One region of the Shewanella vaxholmensis genome, then DNA from elsewhere that is predicted to be linked to it. Evidence: predicted binding sites of a transcription regulator. Region 1 holds the regulator's gene; each other region holds the start of a gene.

Region 1 (10,762 bases):
AATAAGCAGTGTTAAATGTGAGGTGTACTAATCTGAGTGCCTGTGTGGAACACTGAGTATGAAATGAAACTAACAGGCTTCGTCAAACTTAGCGTCGATTAAGGCACAAATGGCATCCAGAGCGGGCTCAGCATCTGGGCCTTCGGCGATAAGTTTAATGGTTTTACCCATGCCAGTTTCAAGCATCAATAAGCCAAGCACGCTGGCGGCAGATGCCTGTTTATCGCCTTGTATTAAGGTGATGGTCGCATCAAACTCGGATGCCAGTACCACCAACTTAGTAGCGGCACGGGCATGTAATCCCAGTTTGTTACAGATGGTGATCTGACGTTCAAGCTTTGGCATTATTCAGCTCTCGATGGCGGGCATAAACTTTATGTTTACCGTTACTAAAGCGTTTAGCCAATTGCTCTGCGACGTAAACCGATCTGTGTTGCCCACCCGTGCAGCCAATCGCCACAGTTAAATAACTGCGATTGTTGCGCTCGAGATGTGGCAGCCAAGTTTCCAGTAAATTTTCGATTTGCCAGATGAACTTATTCACGAGTGGTTGACGATTTAAGAACTCAGCCACGGGTTCATCTAAGCCTGTCAATGGACGCAGCGCCAGTTCCCAGTGTGGGTTAGGCAGGAAGCGTACATCGAACATAAAGTCGGCTTCGGTTGGCATACCGTGCTTAAAGCCAAAGGACTCGAAGTTGATCACTAACTCTTTATCGACGCTGCCGAGCAGAATTTGTCTGACTTGGTCGCTTAAATCATAGATATTCAGGTTCGACGTATCTATGTAGTGATCGACCAGTTTTGACATAGGCTCGAGCAGCTTCCCTTCCAGTTTTATCGCTTCTTGCAAAGAGACTTGGCTCTTCGACAAAGGGTGCAAACGGCGGGTTTCGCTGTAACGCTTGAGCAGAATTTTATCGCTGGAATTGAGGAAGAAGCTGGTTAACTCAGTATCAGGAGGCAGGCTCGCGAGTTGCTTCACTAAGACCTTGTCCTGCTCAGGCATGTTACGCACGTCGACACTGATGGCGACGAGATCGTTACTGCCTTTGAGTTGCTCAAGCAAAGTGCCGATTAAGGGCAAGGGAAGGTTATCGACACAATAATAGCCGAGATCTTCGAGTACCCTTAGGGCGACAGATTTGCCTGAGCCTGAGCGGCCCGACACTATGACCAGTTTCATCCAGTGATTACCTGATAGAGTTCCGTTTCATCATGCGTCTTGCGTAATTGCTTTAATATTTGCTTGTCGCTCAGCTTTTCGGCCATGCAAGACAAGGTACTTAAGTGCTGCTGACATTGGTCTGCAGGCACCAGTAGTGCAAATAAAATATCAACAGGTTGCTTATCGATAGCATCGAATGCTATCGGCTCTTCACACTTAATGAGTATGGCAATGGGCTGATCTATATCGGCTAGTCGACCATGTGGAATGGCGATGCCGTTACCTATACCTGTGCTCCCCATCTTTTCGCGCGCCACTAGGCTTTCGAATATCTCTTGAGATGAGAGGGTCGGGTACTGGGCAGCGACTAAGTCGCTGATGAGTTCCAGTACCTTTTTCTTGCTGCCCGGAGTGGCGCAGGTAGTGCACTCCGGCCGCAGTATGGTACAAAGTTCCATTATTAGTGTTTTGTTAACTTCTCTTTGTGTTTAATAACCTGACGATCAAGCTTGTCAATCAGGGCGTCTATAGCGGCATACATGTCAGCATGCTCTGAAGTAGCAAAAACTTCACCACCGATAAGATTTATTCTCGCTTCGGCGATCTGTTGCATTTTCTCGACATTGAGCACAACGTGCACATTATTGATCTGTTCGAAATGGCGTTCAAGTTTTGAAAACTTTTCTTCTACATATGCGCGTAACGATTCGGTAATTTCGACATGGTGTCCACTCAGGTTTATTTGCATAGAAACGTCCTCCGATATCCACTGTAGGTTATAAACTTTTACGCTGATTAGAAGGCGGAATGAGCATAGCCTCTCGGTACTTCGCAATGGTTCTGCGGGCTACGTTGATCCCTTGTTCTGCCAGAAGTTGCGCCATCTTACTGTCGCTCAATGGTTTTTTCTGGTTTTCCGCGGCAACCAGTTTCTTAATGAAGGCCCTGATTGCTGTGGATGAGCACTCCCCACCATCGTCAGTACCGACGTGGCTAGAGAAGAAGTATTTTAGTTCAAAAAGTCCCTTAGGGGTATGCATGTATTTCTGTGTCGTCACCCGTGAGATGGTCGACTCATGCATTTCTACCGCTTCGGCAATATCGTTAAGCACCATAGGTTTCATGGCTTCTTCACCGTATTCAAAGAAACCTTGCTGATATTGCACTATGCAATTCGCAACTTTAAGTAAAGTGTCGTTACGGCTTTCTAGGCTTTTGATAAACCATTTAGCCTCTTGCAGATGGCCACGAATAAATTGGCTATCGGCTTGGTTTTTAGTACTGCGCGCCATCGATGCATAGTGTTGATTTACATTGATTTTTGGCATGCAGTCTGGGTTAAGTTCAACCACCCAGCGGCCATTCTTCTTCGACACAGACACATCTGGGATGACGTATTCGTCATCGTTGGGCGTAATCAATAAACCTGGGCGGGGATTGAGGGTTTGGATAAGCGCGATGCCGTCCCTTAACTCATCCTCTTTTAATTTAGTCTTACGCATCAACAATCTAAAATCGCGGGCGGCGATCAGATCTAAATGATCTTTGATCAACATGCGGGCATTTTCTAGATGGGGAGTGTCAGCGGCGAAATGCGACAGTTGGATCAGCAGGCACTCGCTTAAATCGCGGGCGGCCACACCAATGGGATCAAAATGTTGAATGCGCTTGAGTACGGCTTCGACTTCGTCGAGTTCGACCTCAGGATTACCCATAGCTTCGAGGATTTCATCAGTGCTTTGGGTGAGATAGCCTTGATCGTCGATGGCATCAATAATGGCGGTAGCAATGGCTAAATCGGTTTCAGAAAACGGCGTGAGGTTTTTTTGCCATTCTAAGTGCTCATACAGGCCTTCACTGGTCTCACCTTGGAAGGGCATATCATCTTCACGACTGCCACCGGGGCCAGAATTAGGGGAGGCGGTGAACACTTCATCCCAGGTGGTGTCCATGGGGAGTTCGTCGGGCATGGACTCTTTCGTGAGCGACTCTGCCGTGTCTATGGTGGAGCTGTCTTTTTCTGGCGGCAGGGTGCTAGATTCACTGAAATCCGTATCGGATAGCGTTTGGTTTACAGGGGCTTTAGTGGCGTCGAATTGATCCTCTTCCAGCTCGAGAAGGGGATTAGAATCTAAGGCTTGCTGGATCTCTTGCTGCAGTTCTAATGACGACAGTTGCAACAGACGTATGGCCTGTTGTAATTGTGGCGTCATGGTTAACTGTTGACCCAGTTTGAGCTGGAGTGACGCTTTCATGTTACCGCTGATCCCTACGTTATTATTGTTGGATGAGGTCGCTTGTTATCATCTTGAGTGGAGCACAATGCTGGCACAAATTGCCTTCATTGGCTCCGCTTGATTAACTATAGCCTGAATTGTTCACCTAAGTACACAGCCCTAACTTGCTGATTGTCTAAGATCTCTGCAGGTGTTCCTTCGGCAATCAGGTTTCCGTGACTCACAATATAGGCATGTTCACACACATCTAATGTCTCGCGAACATTATGGTCGGTGATCAACACGCCAAGGCCACGACTTTTGAGCTGTTCGATAATCTTTTTGATGTCGATAACTGAAATAGGATCGACACCCGCAAAGGGTTCATCGAGCAAAATGAACTTAGGATTTGCTGCTAACGCCCGCGCAATTTCGACACGGCGACGTTCACCGCCCGACAATGACATGCCTTGGCTGTCACGGATGTGGGTGATGTGGAATTCTTCGAGCAGATGCTCGAGTTGTTCTTCCCTTTGCTCTTTCTTCAATTCTTTGCGCGTTTGCAGTACGGCCATGATGTTGTCATGGACTGTCAGCTTACGGAAGATACTGGCTTCCTGCGGCAAGTAACCTATGCCTTTGCGGGCGCGCAGGTGCATAGGATCTGCGGTTAAATCATCATCGTCGATAAAGATGTGGCCTTTATCGCTTTTAACCAGACCGACGACCATGTAAAAGGTGGTGGTTTTACCCGCACCGTTTGGGCCGAGCAGTCCAACAACTTGACCTGTCTTTACCGTTAGACTGACGTCTTTAACCACTTGGCGACTCTTATAACTCTTCGCCAGATTTTGTGCTCTTAGGGTGATTTGGGTCATTTAGAGTCCTGCTTTTTCACAGGTTTATCCGCTGGCGCGTCTGGTTTGGCATCATCTTGATAGCTTTCAGGCTGAATAATAGTGATCACGCGATCGTCACCACTACCTGTGCTTTCTGCAATCAATTTTTGCTGGATGATGTTATAGCGGATCACATTACCCGTCACTTGGCTACCTGCTTGATCTAACGAAGCTTGGCCTTTCAGTGTCAGGGTACGGCTTGCCATATCGTAACGAATTTCTTTCGCGCTCGCCGAGGCTGGACGGCCATCGTCTAACACTTGGCTGTAAGTTGCGGGGTTACCAGTGGCCACTAAAATTTTGCTATTTTCACCTTCGGCAGAAAATGCACGCAGTTCATTTGCTTGGATTTTTATCGAGCCTTGGGTAACTTCCACCGGACCAAAGAAGATGATCTGGTTGTTCTTGATATCTGCCGTTTGGCTCACTGCTTTGATTTTAACTTCCTGCTTTAGGTCGTCGACTTTAGCAAAGGCGCTCATGCTCATTATTAGCATTAGGCTGGCAAGTAATACGTTATTTTGCTTCATATGTTCCTACTACCTGACTGGTCAATTTCACTTCCTGCGCGTTGAGGTCGGCATAAAGGCCTTGGCCTTGAATATTAAAATCTTTCCCTGTGACGTAAATGGTACGGTCAGAGGTCATTATCATAGTATTGAGATCGAGTTCCAGATAACTGGTGGACAAGGTCTGGATCGGTTCTTCTGCGCTAATGGCATCAATAATAACATTGTTTTCGAGTACAACCTTGCCCGTTTCCTTGTTTAGCTTGCCCTGATCTGCACTGAGTTGCCATTGTGCTTTACCTTGGTCTGGATAAACAAGATAAACAGGTTGAGTAAAGTAAGTTTGATTCGTTGAATCATAATGTTCCATGTGTTTCGCCGTCACACGGCTATTAACTAGCCCTTGTTCATTGAACTCAACACTGCGCAGATCTTCAATGATGAAATCTGGGGTATTTTGATCTTTAACTCTATTATCGGTATCACCGCTGTGTTTGTTCTGCACTTGCCAATACAGCACTAATGCCGTTCCAAAAAAAGCAATAATCGCGAGTGTCACACGACTCATATACTCATTCCATGGGCCGAAGTGAATTTATTTTGACTGAGTAGCAATAGATCTGTGAGTTCACGCAGTGCACCGTGGCCACCATTGAGCGTAGTGACAAAGTGGGCGTGCTGACGCACATAGGGATGACCATCGGCCACACTGACCGCTAAACCGACGACATTCATCACGGGTAAATCGACAATATCATCACCGATATATGCTACTTCTTCCGGGGTGACACCATAGAGTGCGAGCAATGCTTCATAGGGCTCGAACTTATTATCTACGCCTTGGTAAATATGGGTAACCCCAAGGGCTGTCATACGGTTTTCAACGATTTTGGATTGACGTCCAGTGATAACGGCGAGATTAAAACCGCTGGTGAGTAGCGAGCGCACACCATAGCCGTCGCGGGTGTGGAAGGCTTTTAGCTCTTCGCCGCTATTGCTTAGGTAAATACGGCCGTCGGAAAACACTCCATCGACGTCACAAATCAACAGTTTAATCTTTTGCGCGCGTTGCCACACATCATCACTGATTGGGCCGTAAAATCCTTGCTGTGGCATTAAATGACTCCTGCTTTAACCATGTCTAGCATGTTAAGAGCGCCGATAGGATGGCGGTCTTTATCGATAACAATTAATCCGTTGATGTTTTTTGAGTCCATCACTTGCAGCGCTTGGGCGGCCAACACACCGTCTGTGATGGTCACGCAGTTACGGGTCATCACATCGGCGATGGGCGTAGTGCGTAGATTTACTTCGGCATCGATAACGCGGCGTAAATCACCATCGGTGAAGATACCAACCAGCTTGCGCTGATCATCGATAATCGCCGTCATGCCTAAGCCTTTTTTGGAAATTTCGTACAGGGCTTCTGTGATGCAAATATCGTGGTTAACGAGCGGTAAGTCATCACCGCTATGCATGACATCGCAGACTTTTAACAATAACTTACGCCCTAAAGCACCGCCAGGATGGGACATAGCAAAATCATCACGGGTAAAGCCTTTGGCTTGTAGCAGCGCAATGGCAATGGCATCGCCCATCACTAAGGTCGCTGTGGTGCTTGATGTTGGGGCGAGTCCAAGTGGGCAAGCTTCTTCTGGGACTTCAATACATAAATGTACTTTAGCTAAGCGCGCCATGTTCGATTCGGGTTTACCTGTTACCGCGATAACGGGCACGCCCATACGTTGGATGACGGGCATTAAGGTGAGGATTTCGCTCGACTCACCAGAATTAGAAATCGCTAAAATCACATCGTTATCGGCTAATACACCGAGATCACCGTGGCTGGCTTCACCCGGATGCACAAAAAATGCGGGCGTTCCTGTGCTGGCGAGGGTGGCAGAAATCTTATTGCCGATATGGCCCGACTTGCCCATGCCCATGACAATCACTTTGCCTGTGCAGTTGAGGATCAACTCGCAAGCTTCTGCAAATTCAGCCGAATCAACATATTGATAAAGATTGTCTAGGGCTGACTTTTCAATGTCGATAACTTTACAGCCCCATTGGCGCAGTTGTGATTTGTCTACCATGTCTATCTCTCTTTTTGCATTGTCTTTGTCGCCCCATGATGGGATTGGAATAGCACAATTTGGTACGCGATAAAGATGATATGTAATAGGCTTTCTGCCAAGTTTTAGTTTGTTTTCAGACGATTTAGCTCATGTCTCGTTGTGGTGAGTTTCCTAAAACAACAAAACAATTGCGGCAGGCTAGAGCGATTGATCTGACTCGTCAAGTTCAGCTGCGGCAGCTATGCATGCACAATAACCCGTTTAGCAATTGAAGGCCTTGAGCAATATCATCGTCTTTGTCGTTTATTTCAATGGATTTATCCCGTATCGCTGTGGGTATTACCGCACGGGATGCCTCGATTTCACACTCGTGTATCGACTTATCACACCTTAAAAGTGGACGAAGAGCGAGCTAAGTGCGAACGAATTAGCCAATATTGCCAATTCTGCAACTAGGTTGAAAACATTAAGTAACATTTTACCTGTGCAGAGTGAAAACTTAGGGCGCATTTTCGCTGTAAATGAGGCAAATTGAAAGTATCGCAGGGCGATAGTGTCGATTCGGTTGTAGGTTAAAGCGCAATTACGTACAATTTGCGGCTCTTCGATTGGTCAGTCTAGGAAGACTAGGATCACCTCTTTGCAAATGTCGGAATCAAGCATGACTCAAGAACAAACTCCGTTGGTTGAGATCCGTAATTTGGGGTTTAGCCGCGGTCAGCGTGTGATATATGAAGATATTAGCCTGTCCATTCCAAGGGGCAAGGTGACGGCGATCATGGGGCCGAGCGGCATAGGCAAAACGACCCTGTTAAAGTTGATCGGCGGCCAATTAACGCCTGACCACGGACAAGTGCTATTTGATGGCCACGATATCCATGGCGTGAGTCGCAATGAATTATTTAGCCTGCGTAAGCGGATGAGCATGCTGTTTCAAAGTGGCGCGCTATTTACCGACATTAATGTGTTCGATAACGTGGCGTTTGCGCTGCGCGAACATTCTTGTCTGCCAGAAGACATTATTCGCACTATCGTGCTGATGAAGCTTGAAGCCGTAGGCTTGCGTGGCGCCGCCCAGATGATGCCAAGTGAGTTATCCGGTGGTATGCAACGCCGCGCAGCATTGGCCAGAGCCATAGCGCTTGAGCCTGAAATGGTGATGTACGATGAGCCTTTTGCCGGCCAAGATCCAATCTCTATGGGCGTGTTAGTGAAGCTTATTCGTGAGTTATCGGATGCGCTCAATTTGACCTCCATCGTAGTGTCCCACGATGTGGATGAAGTCCTCGGCATTGCCGATTATGTGTATGTGGTGGCCGACAAAAAAGTCATTGCCCACGGTACGCCAGAAGAATTGAAATACGCCGACAATCCTCAGCTGAAACAGTTTATTCAAGGCGCACCGGATGGCCCTGTACCGTTCCATTATCCGGCGAATGATTACCAACAAGAATTGATGGCAAAAGGAGTTGGCAAGTGAAGTTAATAGACAGTATTGCCGACTTGGGCCGCAGCGCAATTGAGTTAGTGCTCGGTTTTGGCCGCGCAGGCCTTATGTTGTGGGGGGCGATTTTTCGCTGGCCACGGGTGCGCAAAGGTTTTCCATTATTAGTGCGCCAGATTTATGTGGTCGGCGTGCAATCTATGGTGATCATCTTAGTTTCAGGGCTTTTTATCGGCATGGTGTTGGCACTGCAAGGCTACAACATCTTAGTTGGTTTTGGCACCGAAGAAAGCTTAGGCCCTATGGTGGCGCTCAGTTTACTGCGTGAGTTAGGGCCCGTGGTTACCGCACTTTTGTTTGCGGGACGTGCGGGTTCAGCCTTAACCGCTGAAATTGGTTTGATGAAGAGTACTGAGCAGCTCTCGAGTTTAGAGATGATGGCTATCGACCCATTAAGGCAGATTATTGCACCGCGCTTTTGGGCGGGGGTGATCAGTATGCCATTACTGGCGTTAATGTTTACCGCTGTGGGTATATATGGCGGTCACATAGTCGGCGTGGAATGGAAAGGAATCGATAGCGGGGCGTTTTGGTCGATTCTGCAGGCGTCGGTCGAATGGCGTCAGGACATAGTTAACTGCTTGATCAAGAGTGGTGTGTTTGCCGTAGTGGTCACTTGGATTGCGTTATATCGCGGTTATCAAGTGATCCCAAATCCGGAAGGTATTAGCCGTGCAACGACTCAGACTGTGGTTCAGTCGAGTCTCGCTGTATTGGCATTAGATTTTTTACTGACAGCCCTGATGTTTGGCCGCTAACGGAACACTGCGGATTTCGACACAGGTTAGATGGATTAACAGAGTGGTAGCTGAACATGTTGACACGAAAAATTGAATTATTAGTGGGTGTGTTTCTTTTAACAGGATTGGCCGCTTTTTTGGTCTTAGTCTTTAACGTCGCCAATATTGAAGTGAAAAGCAGCGATAGCACTTATACCATACAAGCCAATTTTACCAACATTGGTGGTTTGAAGGTGCGTTCGCCAGTCAAGGTTGGCGGTGTTGTCGTTGGCCGAGTGAGCAGCATAGATTTAGATCCCGTTAAGTTAGTGGCTGTGGTCACATTAGTGATGGACAAGCGTTACGATAAATTCCCTGAAACCAGTAGTTTAGCCATTTTGACTTCGGGTTTGTTGGGCGAACAATTCTTAGGGTTAACACCGGGTTTTGTCGACGATGATGTCAGCATGCTTAAAGATGGCGATAAGATTGATGATACGCGCTCGGCATTAGTGTTGGAGGAACTGATTGGTCAGTTCTTATATAGTATGGGTTCGAAAGACAAATAGGGGTTACCGCTATGTTTAAAAACTTATCTCGTTTTTTATTGCCGTTAGTGATGGTTTTAGGGACAACGAGCGCTGTCGCCGCCGATGTGGTTGTCGATACGACAGATCCGTATGCCATGGTGAAAGCCGTTGCTAATAAAACCTTCGATCGTTTTCATAAAGATAAAGCGTTAATTGATGCAAATTCAGACCATTTAAAGGTAATCGTTCGTGAAGAACTGATGCCTTATGTCGATTATAAATATGCCTCTTACAAAGTCTTAGGCCAATATCTTAAGGATTCAACCGAAGACCAACGTAATCGTTTTGTCGATGCCTTTGAAGGTTATTTAGTGTCGACCTATGCCCAAGCCTTTACTGAGTACACCAATCAAAAAGTGGAGTTTTCACCTGGGGTTGATTTCAGCAAAGAGAAAATGGTGGATGTGAACGTGCAGATCATCGAAGCCGGTCGTCCGCCAATTAAACTGTTGTTTAAGGCTCGCCGTTTGAAAGATGACTCATGGAAGGCATTTGATTTAGTCGCCGAAGGTGTGAGCTTACTGTCTTCTAAGCAATCTGAAATCTCGAATCTAATTCGCCAGCAGGGTATCGATCCTGTGATTAAGATGCTTGAAGATCGCACCAAAGAAAAAGTGGTCATGAAGGCTAAATCAGGGAAGTCACAGTCGTGATTGAATTTGTGCAACAGGGCACAGTTTGCCATCTCAAAGGGCGCATAACCCAAGCCGATGTCATTACACTTTGGCCGCAGCGGCAACAACTGCTGAGCGAGTCAACCCAGATATTGTCTTTGTCTGGGCTCGAATACAGTGATAGCGCTGGCATGGCATTTTTGCTGGCGTTAGTGCGTGAACATGGCAGCCAACTTGAATTACGTTCTGCCTCACCACAACTTAAAAAACTCATCGATTTATATGATTTACATGCCTTCTTTACCGAAGAAGTGCATTGATAATAGGGTAATAGATTTCATGGAATGCAGCTTAATCGAACAGATTTTACGTGATGCGTTAGGGCTTGAAGAAGTTCACGCTAGCTCAGATGGTAGCCATTATAAAGTGATCGCAGTAGGCGAATGCTTCGATGGTATGAGCCGAGTC
Region 2 (10,762 bases), on a different contig from region 1:
GCCGCTGCCACTGCCGAGTTCAATGTCAAATTAACCGCATTAAAAATTACCCAGCAAACTTTTGTACAGATAAGCCAACTGTCCCTTTTCAATCATATGTAGGTAATGAGTTAAATGATCAAAGGGATAGGTGAGTCACTTAGTCAGTTACGTCAAAGTCAGACGGTAACGTCCCATTATGTTGCTCCGATATCAGGTGCACCCCGCAGCGCACCGAAAGCGAGGCCCATACCTAAACATAGATTGGAAGCTTATGGACGTTGGGCCAAAGTGACTCAAGAGCAACATAATATTAGTGCATCACAAGTGGTGCTGCAGAGCTTGAGCTCGGCTAAAAGTATCCTAGGTCAGCTAAACAAACAGTTGCAAACGTGCTTGTTCAGTAAAAGTTCGGTTGTTGAAGACGCATTACATAAAGCAGAAGAATGTCGTAGGCAATTAATCGAAATTAAGCCTTATTACCAAGGAAAGCGTTTACTCGATCATCACTTGAATTTGATTTCAGCATCCCAGCCTGCGGCATTACATTTTTTTAGGTTCCGACGAGTCGATCTCACTTCACCTAAGAACCGCGATGAGCGGATTACGCTTTTTACTGAAAAGCAAACATTGCATTTGTTCTTACCGGCGAATAAAAACCGAACAGAACTTCAAGATATTATAGAGCCTGTTTTAGCTTCGATTGGGATCAGTATTGACCGCTTATCGACCAATGACACTGTGTTTACAGCACCGCATGAGACTTGGATGAGGCTCAGTGGTGGGATTTTAATGGTTGGCGAAGGGCAAAGATTGCCTGCGGGAGAGCCGAGAAATATACAACTAGAAGAGAAGTTTAGTTGGCAGGATCCCCGTGAATGGAATTTTTCCGAAGTTGAAAAGCTGAAAATGACGTTAGCAAAAGTGTTAAAAGTTGAAAAAAAAGTCACAGTACAAATTGATGACATCAAAGCATCACACCGCTTACTGTTGGTGAAGGTAAAGCAATTAACTGCCTCGAGTCAGCCTACAATTGAATTACAGCATTTGCATAAATTTATGCAACCTCATCCTTTTGCCTATCAAGTGACTTCACTGATGGCGCAGGGAAATACTAACCGTGAGCAGGTTAGTGCACTGTTAATCTAGTTTTTGAACCTCACCTAATTTAGATCATAAAAATAACCGATAGCGTTTTAGTGATGCGTTATTTATGTCGCTTTAATGAGTTATGCCTGGATTCAGGCCTAACCAAAAAAATCGTTATTTTCTGGAGAACTACTATGTTAGGTGTTCATACTAATTACGCTTCAATCGTTGCGCAGGGTGCTGTAAATAAAAGTAATAACCTATTAACTAATGCTATGGAGCGTTTGTCGACGGGTTTACGTATCAACAGCGCATCTGATGATGCAGCGGGTCTGCAAATTGCTAACCGCATGAGCGCTAACGTGAAAGGTATGGAAACAGCTTCACGCAATATTTCTGATGCGACGTCTATGCTGCAAACTGCTGACGGTGCATTAGAAGAATTAACTATTATTGCCAACCGTCAGAAAGAATTGGCGACCCAAGCGGCGAACGGTGTGAACTCTGATGCTGATAGGTTAGCACTTGATGCTGAATTCCAAGAGTTGATTAAAGAGTCGGCTCGTATCATGACCAATACAACTTATGCAGGTAATGATTTATTTACTAAGTTGGAGGGGGGAGTCCAGTTTCAAATTGGTGCAGGCACTACAGAAACGTTAACTGTAACCAGTGCTAAGCCTACTGCAGTTGCTGGCGATTTAAAAGATACGGCTAAATCAACTCAAGCAATAACCGATGTTGATGCGTATATTAAGGCAGTAGGTACTGCCCGTTCTACCTTAGGTGCTAACATTAACCGTCTTGGTCATACCTCAGCTAACTTAGCTAGCGTGACTGAAAATACTAAAGCCGCTGCTGGCCGTATTATGGATGCCGATTTTGCGGTTGAATCTGCCAATATGACGCGCAACCAATTATTAGTTCAAGCGGGTACAACGGTTCTGTCTTCTGCTAACCAAAATACGGGTTTAGTCATGGGGTTACTGCGCTAATTCTAGTTAAGCCAGTTAGTTTTCTTTTCAATGCCAGTGAGCTTAGCTTGCTGGCATTTTTTATGGTGTTTGGCGCATGCCATTTAAGTCTGATTTTTACAGTACCAATGCGCTCTATTTTTAAATATCGATTTTAGTTGTGTGCTGTTGCTGTCGCCTTAGTTAGTTATCCCTGAGTTCAGGTCTACCCCAAATGCTCGTTATTTTCTGGAGAACTACATATGTTAGGTGTTCATACTAATTACGCTTCAATTGTTGCACAAGGTGCTGTTAACAAAAGTAATAACCTATTGACTAATGCTATGGAGCGTTTGTCTACTGGTTTACGTATCAATAGCGCATCTGATGATGCAGCGGGTCTGCAAATTGCTAACCGCATGAGCGCTAACGTGAAAGGTATGGAAACAGCTTCACGTAATATTTCTGATGCGACCTCTATGCTACAAACTGCTGATGGCGCGTTAGAAGAGTTGACGACTATTGCCAACCGCCAGAAAGAATTGGCAACCCAAGCCGCCAACGGTGTGAACTCGACAGCTGATTTGAAAGCATTGGATGATGAGTTTCAAGCGTTGATTAAAGAGTCAACTCGTATCATGGGCAAGACTACCTATGCGGGTAATGATTTATTCGCCACATTAAGTACTGGAACTGGTGTTAAATTCCAAATTGGTGCTGGTACTACTGAAACCTTAGATGTTTTAATTGCAAAACCTACGGATGTTGGTGGTGATTTAACTTCAGGGGCGAATGCGACAACGGCAATAACAGCCGTTGATACTTATATTAAAGAAGTGGGCACGGCCCGCTCTACCTTAGGTGCCAACATTAATCGTCTTGGCCATACTGCGGCTAACCTCGCCAGTGTGACTGAAAACACTAAAGCCGCAGCAGGTCGTATTATGGATGCCGATTTTGCGGTTGAATCTGCCAATATGACGCGCAACCAATTATTAGTTCAAGCGGGTACAACGGTTCTGTCTTCAGCTAACCAAAATACGGGTTTAGTGATGGGTCTACTGCGCTAATTACAATTAATTAGTCCGCTAGTCAGTGTTAGTTTTAATGCCAGCTTGCTGGCATTTTTTATGGTGTTTGGTGTATTTCATCTAATCCTGATTTTTATTGTAAATGCAGGTGTTTTTGAACATAGGTTTTAGTTATTTGTTTTTACTGTCGCCTTAGTTAGTTATCCCTGAGTTCAGGTCTACCCCAAATGCTCGTTATTTTCTGGAGAACTACATATGTTAGGTGTTCATACTAATTACGCTTCAATTGTTGCACAAGGTGCTGTTAACAAAAGCAATAACCTACTAACTAACGCCATGGAGCGTTTGTCGACGGGTTTACGTATCAATAGCGCATCTGATGATGCTGCGGGTTTGCAAATTGCTAACCGCATGAGTGCTAACGTAAAAGGCATGGAAACGGCTTCACGCAATATTTCTGATGCAACCTCTATGCTGCAAACCGCTGATGGTGCGTTAGAAGAATTAACGACCATTGCTAATCGCCAGAAAGAATTGGCTACTCAAGCATCTAACGGTGTTAACTCAACTGATGATTTGAAAGCATTGAATGATGAGTTTAAAGAGTTGAACTCAGAAATCACCCGTATTATTGACAATACAACGTATGCGGGTAATAAACTATTTGAAGCTACAGATGGTGTGCTAGTAAAGGGTACTGGAGTTAAATTTCAAATTGGTGCTGGGACATCAGAAACAATGGATGTTAAATTAGCCGCGATTGATAAAACTGTTACCGGTGACTTAACTACTGCAGCAAATACCGCTATTGGTGCTGTAGATACTTTCTTATCTAAAGTTGGTACTGCCCGTTCAACCTTAGGTGCCAACATTAACCGTCTTGGCCATACTGCGGCTAACCTTGCCAGCGTAACTGAAAATACCAAAGCCGCTGCCGGCCGTATTATGGATGCCGATTTCGCGGTTGAATCAGCTAATATGACGCGCAACCAATTATTAGTTCAGGCGGGTACAACGGTACTGTCTTCAGCTAACCAAAATACAGGCTTAGTCATGGGTCTACTGCGCTAATTACAGTTAAGCCAGTCAGTTTAGTTTTAATGCCAGTGAGCTTAGCTTACTGGCATTTTTTATGGTGTTTGGTGCATGCCATTTCAGTCTGATTTTTACAGTGCTAATGCACTCATTTTAAAATCGATTTTAGTTGTGTGCTGTTGCTGTCGCCTTAGTTAGTTATGGAGCGATGCTGAGATTCAGGCATCGCCAAGATAACCGTTATTTTTCAGGAGAACTGATATGTTAGGTGTTCACACTAATTACGCTTCAATCGTTGCACAAGGTGCTGTTAACAAAAGCAATAACTTACTAACTAACGCCATGGAGCGTTTGTCGACGGGTTTACGTATCAATAGCGCATCTGATGATGCTGCGGGTTTGCAAATTGCTAACCGCATGAGTGCTAACGTAAAAGGCATGGAAACGGCTTCACGCAATATTTCTGATGCAACCTCTATGCTGCAAACCGCCGATGGTGCATTAGAAGAATTAACGACCATTGCTAACCGCCAAAAAGAATTGGCCACTCAAGCGGCGAACGGTGTGAATTCTGCTGATGATTTAACTGCGCTGAATGATGAATTTGTACAGTTAAACGATGAAATTACACGCATTGTTGAAAACACAACCTATGCGGGTAATAACCTGTTTAAAGATGCGACTGATGGCGTACTTATTAAAGGTGTTGACTTCCAGATTGGTGCTGGAATAGCAGAAACACTGAATGTGAAGTTAGGCGCTATTTCAACAACTGTAACAGGTGACTTAACCACTGGTGCTACTGCTGCAATTACCGCTGTTGATACTTTCTTAGCCAAAGTGGGTACAGAACGTTCTACACTAGGCGCCAACATTAACCGTCTTGGCCATACTGCGGCTAACCTTGCCAGCGTAACTGAAAATACCAAAGCCGCTGCAGGCCGTATTATGGATGCCGATTTCGCGGTTGAATCTGCCAATATGACCCGTAACCAATTATTAGTTCAAGCGGGTACAACAGTACTGTCTTCAGCTAACCAAAATACAGGTTTAGTCATGGGGTTACTGCGCTAATTTTATTAAATTAGTCAGTGTTAGTTTTAATGCCAGTGAGCTTAGCTTGCTGGCATTTTTTATGGCGTTTTGAGCATGCCATTTCAGTCTGTTTTTATAGAGGTGATCCCATCTATTTTTAAATAAGTTTTAGTTGTGTGCTGTTGCTGTCGCCTTAATTAGTTATGGATCGATGCTGAGATTCAGGCATCGCCAAGATAACCGTTATTTTTCAGGAGAACTGATATGTTAGGTGTTCATACTAATTACGCTTCAATTGTTGCTCAAGGTGCTGTTAACAAAAGCAATAACTTATTGACTAATGCTATGGAGCGTTTGTCTACGGGTTTACGTATCAATAGCGCATCTGATGATGCTGCGGGGTTGCAAATTGCAAACCGCATGAGCGCTAACGTAAAAGGTATGGAAACAGCATCACGCAATATTTCTGATGCGACCTCTATGCTGCAAACCGCTGATGGTGCGTTAGAAGAATTAACGACCATTGCCAATCGCCAGAAAGAATTGGCTACTCAAGCATCAAACGGTGTTAACTCAACTGATGATTTGAAAGCATTGAATGATGAGTTTAAAGAGCTAAATGATGAGATCGAGCGTATTGCTACCAAAACGACTTATGCAGGTAATGACCTTTTTACCAAGCTTACAGATGTAACTTTCCAGATAGGTGCAGGTAAAGATGAAATTCTGAACGTTAAACTTACAGCGCTTACGGCAGACATTACGGCTCTTAAAGCTGGCGATTTAGAAGGCACCCCGAATGATGCAATTAAGTTAGTGGATGATTTTATTTCTGCAGTTGGCACTAAACGTTCAACCTTAGGCGCCAACATTAACCGTCTTGGCCATACTGCGGCTAACCTTGCCAGCGTAACTGAAAATACCAAAGCCGCTGCCGGCCGTATTATGGATGCCGATTTCGCGGTTGAATCTGCCAATATGACGCGCAACCAATTATTAGTTCAGGCGGGTACAACAGTACTTTCTTCAGCTAACCAAAATACTGGCTTAGTGATGGGTCTATTGCGTTAATGTTATTGGGTAAGTGATGTCACTGGTCACAGCTAAAATGCCAGTTAGTTGCGCTGACTGGCATTTTTATTTTAGCCACGGTTTATGTATTGGTCGGTAGTCGCTAAACCCGAGATTGAAACCTATAAGGTTCATATTTTAGTGGGGAATTTTCGATAACACAAAGTGGAAGATAGTTTTCCTGTTTAAGTGTTTATGCGGAAGTTTTTAGCTGTGTTCGGGCCAGTTAATTATTTAAATATCTTTAAAAACAGCAGCTTGTTTTTGGCATGCGTTTTGCTCTAGAACGAGTGGAGGTAGTCATGATTTCAGGTATGAATGCAGCACAATTTGCTCAGCAACTGATTGGCGCAGACCGCGCAGGTAAAGATACGCTTTACAAAGGCAAGTTAACTGCCAGTAAAACACAGTTAGATGCCTATACGTTGCTTGAAAATAATATGAAGAAAATGGCCACTAAGTTGAGTGAAATGGGTGGCAATGCAACTAAAGGCAAAATTGCTACGGTTACGGGCGAGAATGCGACCGCGACAGTTAAATCTGATGCGCCAAAGGGCAACTATGATTTGAGCGTGCATAAACTTGCGCAAGCACATCAGCTTACTAAGACTTATGCATCTGAAAACGAACTGTTACCAGCGACAGGTGTAATGAGTATTCAAGTCGGTAGTGATCCGACTAAGCGTATGGAAATTGATTTGGCAACGGTTAATGGCGGTGCGGCTATTTCTGTGTCTCAGTTACGCGATGTGATCAATAAACAAGTGGGTAATCCTGGTGTACAAGCGTCATTAGTGCGCACCGGTAACCAAATCGAATTTATGCTGTCTTCAAAGGAATCGGGTGTCGCGAATCAAGTGAAGGTAGAGTTTAATGGCGCTGATTGGGGCATGACAGAACGTCGTGCAGCACAAGATGCGGAACTCACATTAAACGGTATCGATATTACCAGCAGTAGTAACTATCTAGAGAATGTTGTTGATGGTGTCAGTCTTGAATTAGTCAAGGTGCATGCGGCTGGTGAAAGCAGCATGATTAAAGTAACAGACGATTTTGAAGCGAACAAGAAAGCGGTTAAGGATTTTGTCGATTCATTTAATTCTATAATGACGCAAATTAATCAATTAACCCGTTCAATGGGCGTTCAAACCTCTGACTCAAGCTCTTCCGATAAAGATAAGGAAGACAAAACTACAGCAGTGAGTGAAGCACAAATTGGTGTGTTGAAGGGGGATACTTCTATTCGCCTACTCCAGTCTAAATTACGTGATTCTGTATTTGTAACCGCCGCCAATGGTATGCGTTTGTCTGATATTGGGATTGAGATTGGTCGAGACGGAAAGCTAAAAATTGATGATGCTAAGCTGACCGATAGCTTTAAAAGTGATCCAGAAAAAGTACAAGCCATGTTTACTGGCCCTGATAGCTATGTCAAAAGCATCGAAAATACCCTAAAACCATTTACACAGTTTAATGGTTATATCGATCAAAAGCAGGAAGCGATTAATAAACAGATCAAAAGCGTGAATGACAGCATGGCACGTCATGATTATCAAATGAATCAAAAGTATCAGATTTATTTAACGCAATTTACTGCAATGGAAGCGACGATTAATCAATTTAGCGTTGCAAGTGGGCTATTTAGCTAGGAAATTATAACCAATGTTAAACGAGTACGATCCATTTAATGCCTACAAGCAAACCGCGTTAGACGCACAAGTAGCGGCAGCCACAACCCATGATATGGTGCGTATGCTACTTGATGGTTTATTGGAAGAACTAGAGCGGACCGCTGGCCATATGGAATACCAAAGGTATGAGGCGAAAGGCATGAGTATCCACAAGTGCCTTAATATAGTGCACGGCTTGGACTCTATGCTTGACCTTGAAAATGGTGGTGAAGTTGCCGTGAGTTTACATCGTCTCTATGACTTCTGTAGCCGTCAGCTTGTCAGTGCCAGTGTCGAAAACAGTGCAGAAGCTCTGGTTCCAATTACTCAGGTGATTACCAATGTCAGAGAAGGATGGGCAAATCTCAATTAAGCAATGGGCGCGTTTTGCGAGTGCTCTACGCCAATATGCAGATGCCCGGGATTGGGAAAATGTCCGAAAAGTGAATATCGCTTTGATTAAGGCGCTGCAACAGGCAGGTAAGGCTCATGATATTGAACAGAAAACTGCCCGTGCGGAATTAAAGCGGGTTCATTCTCAAGTGCTCCAAGAATTAATCTTGGCTCGTGATGAATTAGCCGTTGAAATGGGCCGATTTAAGTTGCAACAACCAGGTTTAGCCGCCTATCAATTAACTCAAGTGAGTGGAGCTGTGGATGATCTCTGATCTTCTTTCAATTCGTCCAGTGGGCACAAGTACCAGCTTGACGACTAAGGTGGTCAGTGCAGTTGATCAAGATAAATCTGAGCCATTTACCTTGTTGGCGTTACCTATAGGATTGCCTGTGGAATCTCTTCCTCTAGGTGAGGTGCGGTTGACTGCGAGTACTGAACAAGCTCAAGACAGTGATGCTGATACCTTTTTAAATCAATATATTAATAGTGATTTTTCTGGCTCAGTGCCTTTTGTACCCGTTGCTGCTCCTGTTGCATCAGTTGCTGCTCCTGCTGTACCTGGAGTGCCTCCGTCACTGTTAAATACTGAGGTTAACTCAGCGCCTATTAGTCAAGACGGTTTAGCCGCTACGCCTCAGAACAGTCTCGTTTCACCGACTGCTGTTGCGCCGTTTGTTCCTGTGATTTTGTCTGCTGAAACTGTTAAAGCGGATCCGGTAGGTCGAACTCCTGCATCTTTAATTGGGCTCTCAGCCACAGATCAAAGAGGAAGCCTATTTAGCTCAGGGATGACCTCATCTATGGCTCTTGCAGGAAGTAGCACTCAGCCTACGGGTATGAGTGGTGAACCCTTGAAAATGAGCGGCGCATTTATGCAGGATTCAACGCTGGCACCTTTCTCTGGGAATCTTGACCATTTGAAATCTGACTCGTCAGTGTTTCAGCGTGTGTTAGCTGAGCTCAGGGGGCATGAAGCTAAAGATATTAATGCGATTGGAGCTCAGCAAGTTGCGGGCTCGCAGGCTGCCAGTGCCACTCAATGGGGACCCGTATCACTCACTCCAATGGCTTCTTTAGCGCAGCAATCTCAAGAGATCCTCACTCCCTTAAGAGAGCACCTTCGTTTCCAAGTCGATCAACATATTAAGAAAGCCGAATTGAGGTTAGATCCGCCAGAGCTGGGCAAGATTGAGCTTAATATTCGTTTAGAGGGCGATCGTTTACAGGTGCAAATGCATGCGGTGAATCCGGCAATTCGAGATGCATTGCTCAATGGTTTAGATCGTTTGAGAGTGGATTTGGCAATGGATCATGGCGGTCAAATTGATGTCGATATTGGTCAAGGTGGATCGTCACAGCACCAGCAGGAAACGGCATTATTTTCCTCGACAATAACGGCTGAAGCTGCGACGGATAATGCTGTCGATGTTATGGCGAGAGAAAAATCTCAATTAGATTTATTGGCTTAAGTGCCGGAGTCGTTTAATGGCAATTTTAAAATCTCGTTTAGTAAAGATTATTTTAGCGTTACTTGTGCTCATTAGTTCGACCGCAGGTGCATTTTGGATTGGAACAAGTAGTGGAGATTGGAAGCTAGCAGAGCTTTTTGCATCGGAACCCGAAGTCAAACCTGTACCTGTGGCAAAGTTCTATCCATTAGAAAAGTTTGTTATATCGATTCCAGGGGATAAATACCCCCATTACATGCTGCTTGAAATGTCATTAAAAAGCCGTAATCCCAATATGAAAACGGTTTTGCTAGAGTCTGACCCACTCATACGTAACGCTATGATGAAGATGTTTTCACGTAAAACATTTGAGCAGTTGAATCATTTAGACCAGCTCGACAGCTTACAGTCAGAGGCGCTGATATTGATGGTAAAAGTGCTGTCTGATAATCAATTACCGTCGGATATTGATGAAGTGCTCTTTACTCGCATGGTGATCCAGTAAGAGGCCCTATCATGACAACAGCGGGCCAACTCGCATATCAACAAACCTGTGACTATCCAGTCGAAGAGCGCCAATCTGAACAGCAGATTATTCGGCAATACCTGCCATTAATTAAACGTATCGTGTCGCAGATGCGCAGTCACTGCGGCGTGATGTTATCTCTCGAGGATATGGAGCAAATTGGCATGATGGCCTTGCTTGAGTCATCACGTCGGTATCCTGGTGAACTGGATAACGGATTTATTTCCTTCGCTGGGCAACGTATTCGCGGTGCCATACTCGACGAGCTGAGGCGGCAAGATTGGCGTCCTAGACCTGTTCGGCAGCAGGCCCATGAGCTGAATGACGTAGTCAGGCGCTTGAGTCGAGAGATGGGACGTGAACCAAGCGATCTTGAAGTGGCCAGTGCGCTTGGTTTGAGTGCAGAAGATTATCGGGAACGCTTATATTCAACACAAGCGGAGTCGATGAAGAGCCTAGATGAGTTGCTATTAGGAGGTGAGCAACCAGTAGACAGAAGCAATGATGTCGAGCGATTGATGCTGAAGC
Region 3 (10,762 bases), on a different contig from region 1:
GATCCGCATCCGATTCACGCTTAGTGTTCATGCTATCTTTATAACGTAAATCAATTGGCACTCCGCCAATGGACACATTACTACCACCAGCAAAAATGGGATCTAAGCTCATGTCGGAGCCTTTTTTAATCTGATTGCCTGCACTCTTCTTAGCTTGAGTCGACTCTTTCAAAACGATAGTGATAATGTCACCCACTTTGTGAGCACGAATATCCGAATACAAGCTAGATGCTTGACTGTCTTGATAAATAGAACCAGTCGCAGCAATTTTTGTTGGCGGAGCCTCTGGGTATACCGGCGCGTAAAAGGGATCATCCGCAAGGGGTTTCTTTTGCGTCGAGCTACAGGCTGCAAGCAATAACGCGACGGCCACCACAAGATATCTAGCCATGATGTTTGCCTCTATAAATTCTGAGTCACATAAGACAGCATTTGATCTACCGCTGAAATCACTTTTGAGTTCATCTCGTAAATGCGCTGACTTTCGATAAGGTTCACCAGTTCTTCGGTCACGTTAACGTTAGAGGTTTCTAAGGCGCCTTGACGAATCGCTCCCATGCCATCTAACGAAGCGGTACCTTGAATTGGCGTGCCGCTCGCACCAGTTTCCGTGTATAAGTTTTGCCCCATGGGATCTAGACCCGATGGATTAATAAAATCCGTCATAGTCAACTGACCCACAACTTGGTTCTCAGCAGTACCAGGGGTTTTCACTGAAACTTCCCCCTCCGCGGAAACGGTAATACTGGTCGCATTGTCAGGAATAGTGATCGCGGGTTGCAGCAAGTAGCCAGAACCGGGTGTCACAATCTGGCCCGTATCGTCTAAGGTAAACTGACCGTTTCGGGTATAGGCTGCAGTACCATCGGGTAGCTGGATTTCAAAAAAGCCGGGGCCTTCAATCATCAGATCCAATGAGTTATCCGTAGTCAGCATGTTGCCTTGGGTAAACATTTTCTGCGTGGCGACGACTTTGGTACCCGCACCTATGTTTAACCCATTAGGTAACTTAGTGTTAGAAGCGCTGACACCGCCCGCTTGGTTAACTGTTTGGTAAAGCAAATCTTCAAATACTGCGCGACTTTTCTTGTAGCCCACAGTGCTGGCGTTCGCCACGTTGTTTGAGATCACCGCAATGTCAGTTTGCTGTGCGTCTAAGCCAGTTTTACTAATCCATAACGCCGGATGCATAATCTATCTCCTAACTAATACGCATTAATGAGGATGAAGCGCGATCATTTTCTTCCGCGGTTTTCATCATCTTGACTTGCAATTCAAACTGACGCTGAAGGTCAATCAAAGACACCATTTCATCGACAGGATTTACGTTACTGCCTTCCACTGCGCCACTTTCAACTGCGACGAAAGGATCAGCTGGTGCTGGTTCTCCTGACATTTGTCGAAATAATCCATCTTCACCACGCATCATCTGCGCATTACCGGGATTAACGAGTTTCAAGCGACCAACTTCTTCCACCACTTCAGCGGTAGCGCCCTGAGGTCGAACAGAAATAATGCCATCCTGAGAAATTGAAACCTTCTCAATAGGGAGCGGCAACACTATGGGGCCCGCATCTCCCATAACAGGATTTCCCCTGTCATTGTGTAGTAAACCCGTAGAGTCGAAACTTAAACTGCCTGAGCGGGTATAAGCTTCACTGCCATCTTTCGCCTGAACGGCAAACCAGCCATCGCCTTTAATGGCAACATCGAGATCTCGTCCAGTGGTTTTTATGGGGCCTGAGCGAAAATTAGCTGACGGAGATTCTGTCATCGCAAATACCCTGGAAGGCAACCCTTCACCGAAGGCTTGCATTGAGCGAGCTTGTGCCATATCGGATTTAAAACCGTCGGTATTCGCATTGGCTAAGTTGTTCGCACGGAGCGCCAGCTCATTCATATTTTGCTTGGCGCCACTCATGGCGACATAAAGGAATTTGTCCACAGACTGCTCCGTCAAATTTTCTACATGACAATAGCAAAGCAAGCATCGTGCCAATAAAGTTGACGTTTAATTTACTGATAGAATTGAAGAATAAGGAAATGAAGTGAATTGATAGCAGGATAAAGGCTAAGTGTTGCCACTGGCGGCAACACTTAGTCAAACAATGTAATGATTAGCGGATTTGTAATACGGTTTGTTGCAGTGTGTTGTTCACTTCAAGGGTACGAGAGTTCGCTTGGAAGTTACGCTGCGCCGAAATCAAATCGACCAGTTCAGTGGTCAAATCGATATTCGATTGCTCTAACGCCGATGAACTGAGACTACCAAAAGTTCCACTATTGGGCTCACCCGCTAACGCAGGACCTGAAGCTAAACTGGCTTTCCACGACGTATTCCCCACTTGCGTTAAACCTTGTTCGTTAGCAAAACGAACTAAAGCAACCCGTGCTAAAGCAACGTTCGAACCGTTAGAATAGCTTGCTGTAATTAGGCCATCAGCACCAATTTCAACGTTAGTTAAACGACCAACCGTCGTACCATCTTGTTTCAATTCAGTCGCCGCAAAAGGATCTGCATATTGCGTTGGCGCATTGAACTTCACTGTTAATGCTTGAGTGCCATCCGCTCCAGCACCTAATACACCAGCTGGTTTATTACCAAGTGGCGCCGTAGTAATAACTGCAGGATTACTGTCAATATAGGCTCCAACTGAGTTAAACTTCAGCACCGCCCCCGTCCAGCCACCAGCAGTTTGCGCTGAAACACCACCACCGCCCGCAACAGGTGGCACATCTGGACTACCGTCACCATCAGTATCCACATCGTATTTACCTGCAGGGCCATTTAAATTTACAGGTTTATTATCAATAGCATAATAAGCCACCCAATTACTCTCACCATTATATGCACCGTCTTTAGGCTTCACAAAGTACGTGGTCATGATGTGGCCCTCACCGAGTGAGTCATAAATAGTCATTGAAGTGACATTGTTATAAGTTTTTGGATCGGCGGGATCAAATAAAGCAGGATCCAGAGCTTCAGCTTTAGCATTTAAGTTCATTTGTAAAGTAACATTCTCAGTCTTTACTGGACTACCTGCAGTATCGGGAATTTGTACAGGCTTAGCCGTGGTTAAACTCACAGATGTTGAGTTGCCGTCTTTATCCACAGGGAAAGTCTGTAAATAATTACCAGCCGAATCCACCATGTAATTATTAGAATCTACTTTAAAAGCGCCTGCACGGGTGAATGCGTGATCTAATGTTCCTAATTCAGAGGACGTTACAAAGAAACCACCACCTTTGATTGCCAAGTCGAGGGAGTTATTCGTCAGTTGTAAGCTGCCTTGATGGAATTGCTGTGCCACTTGACTCGTTGCAACACCACCACCAACAGCAGTTTTAGCATTTGAAAAAATAGAATTAGCGTACACATCCGCAAATTCAGCACGGGACTCTTTAAAGCCAATGGTGTTCGCATTAGCAATGTTATTCGCCGTAGTGTTTAAATCTTTCTGCGCGGCAGCAATGCCACTCAATGCAATGTTAAACGACATAATTCACCTCTACACTTGACTCAATTCATTGATGAGCGACTTACGCCCAATTCGGATGCTGCAAAAATTCTTTTAGGCAAACTTAGGTTTCAGACACAGCTAACACATCGGTTAACTTGATGCCCATACCGCCTCTCAAGTTGAGAATGGCGCCAGTACTGGCCGTACCAAGAGAGACACTGGTCACATGGGCATAAGTTGAAACAGGCAGTTCTTGGGATTTTCCATCCACTAACCCACTCGCCTTAATCGTATAGTTGCCTGCGGTCACAGGTTTTCCATCTTTATCTAAACCATCCCAGTTCACATCGACATTGCCCCCCTTACTGCCATCAACTTTAAAGGTGGTCACAACTTGGCCTTTATCATCCTCAACACGTACAGTAATTTCAGGAATTTTAGCTGGCGTGCTAATCACACCTTTTATTGTTGGGCTTTCAGCTGAAATGTTACCTGTATCGGTTGGGATCAATACCTTGCGACCAACAAGTCCTGATGCCTGCAATGCTTGGCTCGACGTCATAACACCGTTTAAATTAACGATTTCATTATTCAACTTAGTAATACCATCAACCGTCGAGAATGATGCCATCTGCGCAATCATTTGGTCGTTGTCGACGGGCTTAAAAGGGTCCTGCATCGATAACTGTTGGCTTAATAACGAGAAAAAGTCATCTTGAGTTAATTGTTGGCTTTTCGCTTCCGGTACTATCGAATCTTTTGGCAGTCGTATGCCATCAAGAAACGGATTACCCGTTGAACTGGTTGATGAGTTGGTCGTCACAGCATTTGATTGACTCTTATTTTGAGCCGTCTGCGCCGATGCTTGGTTAATTTGATTAATGAGGCTCACAGCTTACCTCCTAAGTAACACATGTTATTTACCCATCCCAAGTGTTTGTTGCAGCATAGACTTAGCTGCTTCAGCGACTTGAACATTCATTTGATATGAGCGCGAAGCAGAAATCATATCTGCCATTTCTTCCATGACATTAACATTCGGTTTATAAATAAAGCCGTCCGCATCCGCCATCGGATGATCGGGCGAGTATTCTTTTAGTAGTGGTTTATCACTTTCAACAATGCCTTTTACCGCCACACCTTGAGAGGCTTGTTGCTGACTTTGCGCTTTGGCCATTTCAGCTTCGAAAATAGGATGACGGGAACGATAGGTCTTATCTACGCTACTCGAGACGGAATCAGCGTTAGCTATGTTACTCGCAGTGGTGTTCAACCTGACCGATTGAGCCGACATTCCCGAGCCAGCAACATCAAATATGCTAAATAAACTCATGATTAATCCCCTCTCAGCGCTTTCTTCATGCCACTAAACTTACTGTCTAAAAAACCTAATGACATTTGATATTCAAGGGCATTTTGCATGAATGCCGATTGTTCCTGTTGGATATCAACGGTATTGCCATCACCGGTATCGGGTTGATTTGGCACGCGGAACTTAACAAATTGCCCCGTCAACTCAGCAAGTCCAAAATGCTTGTCTGTCTCTTGCATTTCAAGACTATTACGCTGCTGTTGTTGGCCACGGGCGGCCTGCATTGCCGCAGAAAAATCAACATCGCGGGCTTTATAATGTGGCGTATCGGCATTAGCGATATTGCTCGAAATGACTTCAGCTCGCTGCGCTCTAATACCGAGAGTGTACTGATGCACACCCAGTGCATTATCAAAATTGATCGCCATAAAATTGCCTCCTCGTGTTACTCACGAAAACAAAGCAATTCATGTGCCAACATCAGGAGACAATGAAAATAACAATTAGGGTATGCTAGTGATGGGTAAAAAATTACCGACAAGTGTCGGTAATTTTCTTTAAAGCTGTAGACTTAAGTCTTTTTCTGGTAATAAATCCCTGGGTTACAACGGACCATATCAAACTCGTCCGTTAAACCAGCTATAGATTCGGAAGCACCAAGAAATAGAATACCTTTTGGATTAAGAGCGGCAGCGAATTGCCGCAAAATTTTTGCCTTTGCCTCAGGCGCAAAATAAATCAGCACATTGCGGCAAAAAATAATGTCGAACTTACCAAGTAAGCTATAACTTTCAAGCAGATTATGTGCTCTAAAGTTCACCAAACGCTTAACATTATCCTTTAACTTCATATTGCCTGAAGGCAAAGCATCAAAAAACTGACGCTTACGCTCTTCGGATAAACCGCGCGCTAATGCCAAACTATCGTACTCAGCATTTTTGCAACGTTCCAACATGGAAGGCGACAAATCCGTGGCTTGAATTGACGCACTACCCGCAAGCGCACCAGGCTTCTTCTGTTGATACTCAAGAATCGTCATCGCCAGTGAATAGGGTTCTTGCCCGGACGAACACGCGGCCGACCAAATCTTAAGTGGACGACCTAAACGACTATACTCAGGTAACAAAACGTTATGCAATAACTCAAATGGATAACGATCACGAAACCAGAGGGTTTCATTAGTCGTCATAGCATCGATCACTTCAGCCCGAAGCGCACGTTCCGTTGGCTTCATCGAATGCTTAACCACATCGGATAAGGATGGCAGGTTATATTTCCCCATCAGAGGAGCAAGACGACTGCGCACCAGATATTGCTTATTTTCACCCAGTACGATGCCGCTGTGTTGCTCTAAGAACAACCTAAATTGATTATATTCAGCTTCAGCGAGTGATTTATTTGGCACATTCACATCCTAAATCCTATAGCAAGCACCAAAATCAGTGCGAAACCATCATGTTATAAAGTCGAGATTATAGCGTAAAGCGTATCTAGGTACTAACTACTGCACTTACAAACTTAAGTGTTTATTCACGGCAGCAGCCAGTTCGTCGGGATTAAACTTAGCGATAAAGTCATTGGCCCCCACTTTTTGAACCATTGCCTGATTGAATACACCACTTAACGACGTATGCAGTACCACTTTAATATGCTTGAGCTTAGGATCGTCTCGGATCTCAGCGGTCAAGGTATAGCCATCCATTTCAGGCATCTCAATGTCTGAGATAATGAGAGGGATTTCATCGGCAACATTGTCCATTTCTTTGGCGATTTCTTTAAGCTTATCTAATGCTTCTCGACCATCTTTTGCGGTATCAATTTGTAAGTTCAATGACTCGAGTGAACGAATAATTTGCTTACGGGCCACGGCAGAATCATCGATAACCATAATATGGTAATGCTGGGTTCTGTCGAGGGTCAGCTTTTCATTGGCTTCTTCACTGATAGCGGTTTTTACCGGTGAAATCTCATCTAAGATTTTTTCTACATCGAGAATTTCAACCAATTCACCTTCTATCTCAGTTACAGCCGTCAGATAAGAATAACGACCGGCACCTTGCGGCGGAGGCATAATCGCTTCCCAATTCATGTTGATAATCCGCTCAACAGAACTGACCAAGAAACCTTGAACACTGCGGTTATATTCAGAAATAATGATGAAACAGTTTTCAGTACTCGCTAAAGGTCTACCACCTGTTGCCGCACTCAGATCAATAACTGAAATAGTCGTACCGCGAATATGCGCGACACCTTTAACATAAGGATTAAGTTTAGGCAAAGTGGTCAGTGGTGGGCACTGCAGTACTTCTTTCACCTTAAACACGTTAATCCCAAACCGTTGACGACCGTTTAACTTAAAAAGCAGCAATTCTAAACGGTTTTGACCAACGAGCTGGGTTCGTTTGTTGACTGAATCAAGAATACTCGACATAACTCTGCCTTGTTGTTCTGTTTATGTACGGCCCTATGACTCGTTTGAGTATAGGCATATTAATTGCTTACGTCTTATCTATCGATAAACATAGTCGAAACTGAGTCAATCTTCTGACAGTGATGCAAATTATTATTACAGTGGTCAGCTTCGAACTTGATAAAAGTATAGGTGCATTCTGGCGTTACAAGCTAGTCTCTTCATTATGAAAGTAAATTTAGTCTGTTTTTTTAGTGTTTTCACCCTCTTCATGCCCGCTTTTGCGAGTGCAGAGCCTATTGTTCCCACCGTATCGGCCATCTCAGAATTAGCTAAAGCGCTTATTTCAGAAAAAATATCTGTGCCAACTAATGCCAAAGTCGATATTTCGCCGCAATTAGTTGACGCAAGAATGCTGCCGTCACAATGCTCGTCGCCGATTAAGGTTGAATTGGCGAGTGACAGGGAAATTAGTCGTAATAACACCCTAAAAGTCAGCTGCGATACGCAAGAGCTCGCTTACCCTTGGCAAATTTATATCTCGGTGAGAGTGGATATTTTATTCCCCGTTGTGGTCACAACTGAAACCTTAGCGCCTGGCGAACTCATCTCCCCTAGCCAAGTTGCAATCCGTTACATTGAGCAAAATAGTTTGCGGGGCGCTGAATTTAATGACCCTAGTAAATTAGCTGGTGTGCGAGTCAAACGACGCGTCTCAAAGGATAATCCCATATTAAGCAACAACTTATGCTTTGTGTGTAAAAACGACTCGGTATCTATCTATGTTCGTTCTAGCTCATTCGAACTCAAAACAGTAGGCGAAGCCCTACAAGATGGCAATAAAGGCGATCGGATCAGAGTCAAAAATAGCAGTTCAAACAAAGAACTAGATGCTATAGTCACGGGCATTGGCGAAGTTGAAGTAAGAATGTAAAATAATCTAAAGCTTTTTTATAAGCTGCCGATACCCCAGTTAAGAAATCCCGTACACACGACGCTGGAGCCGAAAATGGCAATTGATATTAGCAAACTCAACACTGCAACGACCGCACAAGTTCGTTCAGGTGCAACTAAAACTAGCAGCGATCAATCTGCTCAAGTTGCCACAAAATCGACAACACCACAAAGAAGCGACTCAGTGGTGATTACAGCGCAAGCGCAACAACTGCAAGGAGCTCAGACTAAAATGGCGAGCCTTCCTGAAGTTGATCAAAAGAAAGTGGCCGAAATTAAACAAGCTATCGCCGAAGGCCGCTACAAAATTGACCCCGAAAAGTTGGCTGCCAATATTGCAAGTTTTGAAGCCGAACTTAATGACTTAAATAAAGAGTAACTATGACTGAAATAGCTAAACTGGTAGATCTACAACACGCCCATTTGGCTGTTCTTAAGCAAATCATACTCAAGGAAAAAGGCGCTTTGGTTGACCAAAACGCCGATTTACTGCTTTCTCTTGCTAACGAAAAATCACAATGTCTGAAGGAACTCAAGACTAATGACGATATTCTGGCAAACCACACTGATAAGTCTCAACTCACTCAGCAAACCGAACTCGTGCATAAAATGGCCGTTGTCAAAGACGCCTTAACTGAATGCAAAGCACTGAACGATCAAAATGCCAGTTTAATTGAGATGAATTTAGCCAGTCTCAATCGCTTCGCTCAAGCTTTACAAGCCAGCAGAAACGCCTCCAGCCTTACGTATAACGATAAAGGCAAGACCTCAACTATCTCAAGTTTAGGTAATGATTTAAAAGCCTAACAGGCGCATCAATTCATACTCTGTATTTCCAGCTTCTAAGCTCTGATTAAAAATTAAACTTTAGTACTTTGCAGAAATAGAAAAGCCGCATACTACTCGTATAGTCCGCGGCTCAATAGAGTCATGTAGAAATGACTAGAAATACGTGACTTCTTTCACTCGCTGTGGACGACTCTGTTGTTGATACAGCGCCCATACCTGTGAAAAATCCAGTTCTAACTCAGTGACATAATGATCGCCTGCCGGATAACTCTTAACGACCCGCGCCCCACGGATCACGCCAGAAACCGACGCTTTAACATTATCGTCAGTCAACATCCAATCACTGACACTGCTGTTTGCCGTTATTTTCTGCCCATAAACTTGTTCTGCTAATTCACGATAGGCCACAATTTTTGATGCTTGCATGGCCATCAACACTCTTTGTGATTGCTCTTTAGCCGGTTGAGTCGCTAAGGGCGCATATCCTATGGCCGTTAACTTAGGAAAACTCGGCGGAGGCACATCTTCCCATTGCACATATCTATCTTTAGCAGCGCAGCCAGTTAGCATTAGCGCCGCAATAACTAAAAGGTAGCGTTTCATTTTCCATCTCCTAAAACACGCACTTCATTCATGCCTGGACTCGCCTGACGATATAAGATGCCATTTTGTGACACAATTTGCTCCGAAGGCTGCATGTAGTTTGCCAACTCTTTTTGAGTCACAAAAGTTTGAGAGGCCGATACCACACGATTGTTACTTATGTTCACAATCCGAGTATTGATCGCCATACCATTGGTAACTGGGCTCATAGTCGAAACGACAAGATGCTCAACGGGAAGATTTTTCGACAATTGTTGCCAATCTCGCGTCAAAATAAAATCCCCATTAGCCGTCACTCTCAAGCCATCAGCTAAATTCAAATCCACTACATTAAACTGAAAGCTATGGAGCGACGTCATTAATCCTTGCTGTAACTGCTGCGCCAACGCATTTGTGCCATTCATGTCACCTACTAATACAGGGGTGGCGACGACAATTGGCTGATCAGAGCGCAGAGCATCATTTTGCTTAACGAGCTCTGTCACAATTCGCTGTGCTAAATGGTTGATCACTGCCGTTGGCGGCAACCCATTGCCATCCACTAAACTCGGCTTGGGCGGTGTAACCGATTTAGCCACGCATCCACCTAACATAATCAATGTTAAGGGAATAATCACACGCTTTAGCATTGGATTTACCTCATCTGTGGGTGTACTGGCAATTAAATCACTCACACTCTATGCGTTTCATTTTTGTGAGTAACAAAAGCCAGCAATCTTCGGACCAAAATTGCTCCAGCCCGACAATATTATGCTCATACGCTGTATATCGACTGCGCCAATGGAAACTTTATCGAAAACTCTCGTTACTCAGGCATGAAATTTGCTTTGTCGGTATATTAGATTAAGTGTCAGGAAACTGGCTCGATTAGCAAGCTCGCCAATAGCTTAGCGATAAGGATTGTATTGATGCATATACCAGGTTCAGCTTCGCTCATCATTTTGGGCCTTGCACTCTTGTCTTTGCCTACTCAGGCCGAATGGATAGAAGCCAGTGGTGAAGCGACTATTATCAATGGTAATACGGCTCAAGCAAGGGAAGAAGCGATTAATCAAGCCGTTAGCTACGCGACATTAAGCACAGGCATTCAAATATCCAGTGAACAACAAACCTCTAACGGAAACCTTACACAGAATAACTTCGCGATAAATCGCAACGCCCAAGCCATCAGCATCCAACTCGTTAGCGAACGAATCCAGGGAAACAAAATTTATGTGTCCCTACGACTCGATC

Evidence for each region. Region 1 encodes sigma-54, which starts transcription at its own class of promoters, with help from an activator protein. Its sites were predicted from a motif close to GTTGGCACGNNNNTNGNNT; they were not measured.
Region 2: the regulator sigma-54 is predicted to act here: its motif matches at 6,457-6,475, upstream of fliD (flagellar filament capping protein FliD).
Region 3: the regulator sigma-54 is predicted to act here: its motif matches at 7,255-7,273, upstream of flgA (flagellar basal body P-ring formation chaperone FlgA).

What each region holds. Positions count from the first base shown of each region.
Region 1 covers NZ_JAUOEV010000012.1:119,164-129,925, forward strand. Annotated here, with positions in the region: gene Q4Q46_RS12160 (HPr family phosphocarrier protein) at 70-345, opposite strand; gene rapZ (RNase adapter RapZ) at 332-1,186, opposite strand; gene ptsN (PTS IIA-like nitrogen regulatory protein PtsN) at 1,183-1,626, opposite strand; gene hpf (ribosome hibernation promoting factor) at 1,629-1,916, opposite strand; gene Q4Q46_RS12180 (RNA polymerase factor sigma-54) at 1,945-3,423, opposite strand; gene lptB (LPS export ABC transporter ATP-binding protein) at 3,531-4,262, opposite strand; gene lptA (lipopolysaccharide transport periplasmic protein LptA) at 4,259-4,813, opposite strand; gene lptC (LPS export ABC transporter periplasmic protein LptC) at 4,800-5,360, opposite strand; gene kdsC (3-deoxy-manno-octulosonate-8-phosphatase KdsC) at 5,357-5,908, opposite strand; gene Q4Q46_RS12205 (KpsF/GutQ family sugar-phosphate isomerase) at 5,908-6,885, opposite strand; gene mlaF (phospholipid ABC transporter ATP-binding protein MlaF) at 7,529-8,347, shown strand; gene mlaE (lipid asymmetry maintenance ABC transporter permease subunit MlaE) at 8,344-9,129, shown strand; gene mlaD (outer membrane lipid asymmetry maintenance protein MlaD) at 9,186-9,659, shown strand; gene Q4Q46_RS12225 (MlaC/ttg2D family ABC transporter substrate-binding protein) at 9,671-10,333, shown strand; gene Q4Q46_RS12230 (STAS domain-containing protein) at 10,330-10,614, shown strand; gene Q4Q46_RS12235 (BolA family protein) at 10,634-10,762, shown strand, end outside.
Region 2 covers NZ_JAUOEV010000020.1:53,179-63,940, reverse strand. Annotated here, with positions in the region: gene flgL (flagellar hook-associated protein FlgL) at 1-102, shown strand, start outside; gene Q4Q46_RS16330 (hypothetical protein) at 115-1,128, shown strand; gene Q4Q46_RS16325 (flagellin N-terminal helical domain-containing protein) at 1,263-2,063, shown strand; gene Q4Q46_RS16320 (flagellin N-terminal helical domain-containing protein) at 2,285-3,091, shown strand; gene Q4Q46_RS16315 (flagellin N-terminal helical domain-containing protein) at 3,308-4,123, shown strand; gene Q4Q46_RS16310 (flagellin N-terminal helical domain-containing protein) at 4,349-5,161, shown strand; gene Q4Q46_RS16305 (flagellin N-terminal helical domain-containing protein) at 5,387-6,193, shown strand; gene fliD (flagellar filament capping protein FliD) at 6,496-7,842, shown strand; gene fliS (flagellar export chaperone FliS) at 7,856-8,236, shown strand; gene Q4Q46_RS16290 (hypothetical protein) at 8,205-8,531, shown strand; gene Q4Q46_RS16285 (flagellar hook-length control protein FliK) at 8,521-9,729, shown strand; gene Q4Q46_RS16280 (flagellar basal body-associated FliL family protein) at 9,746-10,213, shown strand; gene Q4Q46_RS16275 (RNA polymerase sigma factor FliA) at 10,225-10,762, shown strand, end outside.
Region 3 covers NZ_JAUOEV010000003.1:124,950-135,711, forward strand. Annotated here, with positions in the region: gene flgH (flagellar basal body L-ring protein FlgH) at 1-391, opposite strand, end outside; gene flgG (flagellar basal-body rod protein FlgG) at 403-1,191, opposite strand; gene flgF (flagellar basal-body rod protein FlgF) at 1,202-1,945, opposite strand; gene flgE (flagellar hook protein FlgE) at 2,118-3,500, opposite strand; gene flgD (flagellar hook assembly protein FlgD) at 3,583-4,353, opposite strand; gene flgC (flagellar basal body rod protein FlgC) at 4,378-4,794, opposite strand; gene flgB (flagellar basal body rod protein FlgB) at 4,797-5,201, opposite strand; gene Q4Q46_RS04185 (CheR family methyltransferase) at 5,345-6,184, opposite strand; gene Q4Q46_RS04190 (chemotaxis protein CheV) at 6,284-7,204, opposite strand; gene flgA (flagellar basal body P-ring formation chaperone FlgA) at 7,410-8,117, shown strand; gene flgM (flagellar biosynthesis anti-sigma factor FlgM) at 8,193-8,516, shown strand; gene Q4Q46_RS04205 (flagella synthesis protein FlgN) at 8,519-8,944, shown strand; gene Q4Q46_RS04210 (LPP20 family lipoprotein) at 9,080-9,529, opposite strand; gene Q4Q46_RS04215 (FlgO family outer membrane protein) at 9,526-10,158, opposite strand; gene Q4Q46_RS04220 (flagellar assembly protein FlgT) at 10,438-10,762, shown strand, end outside.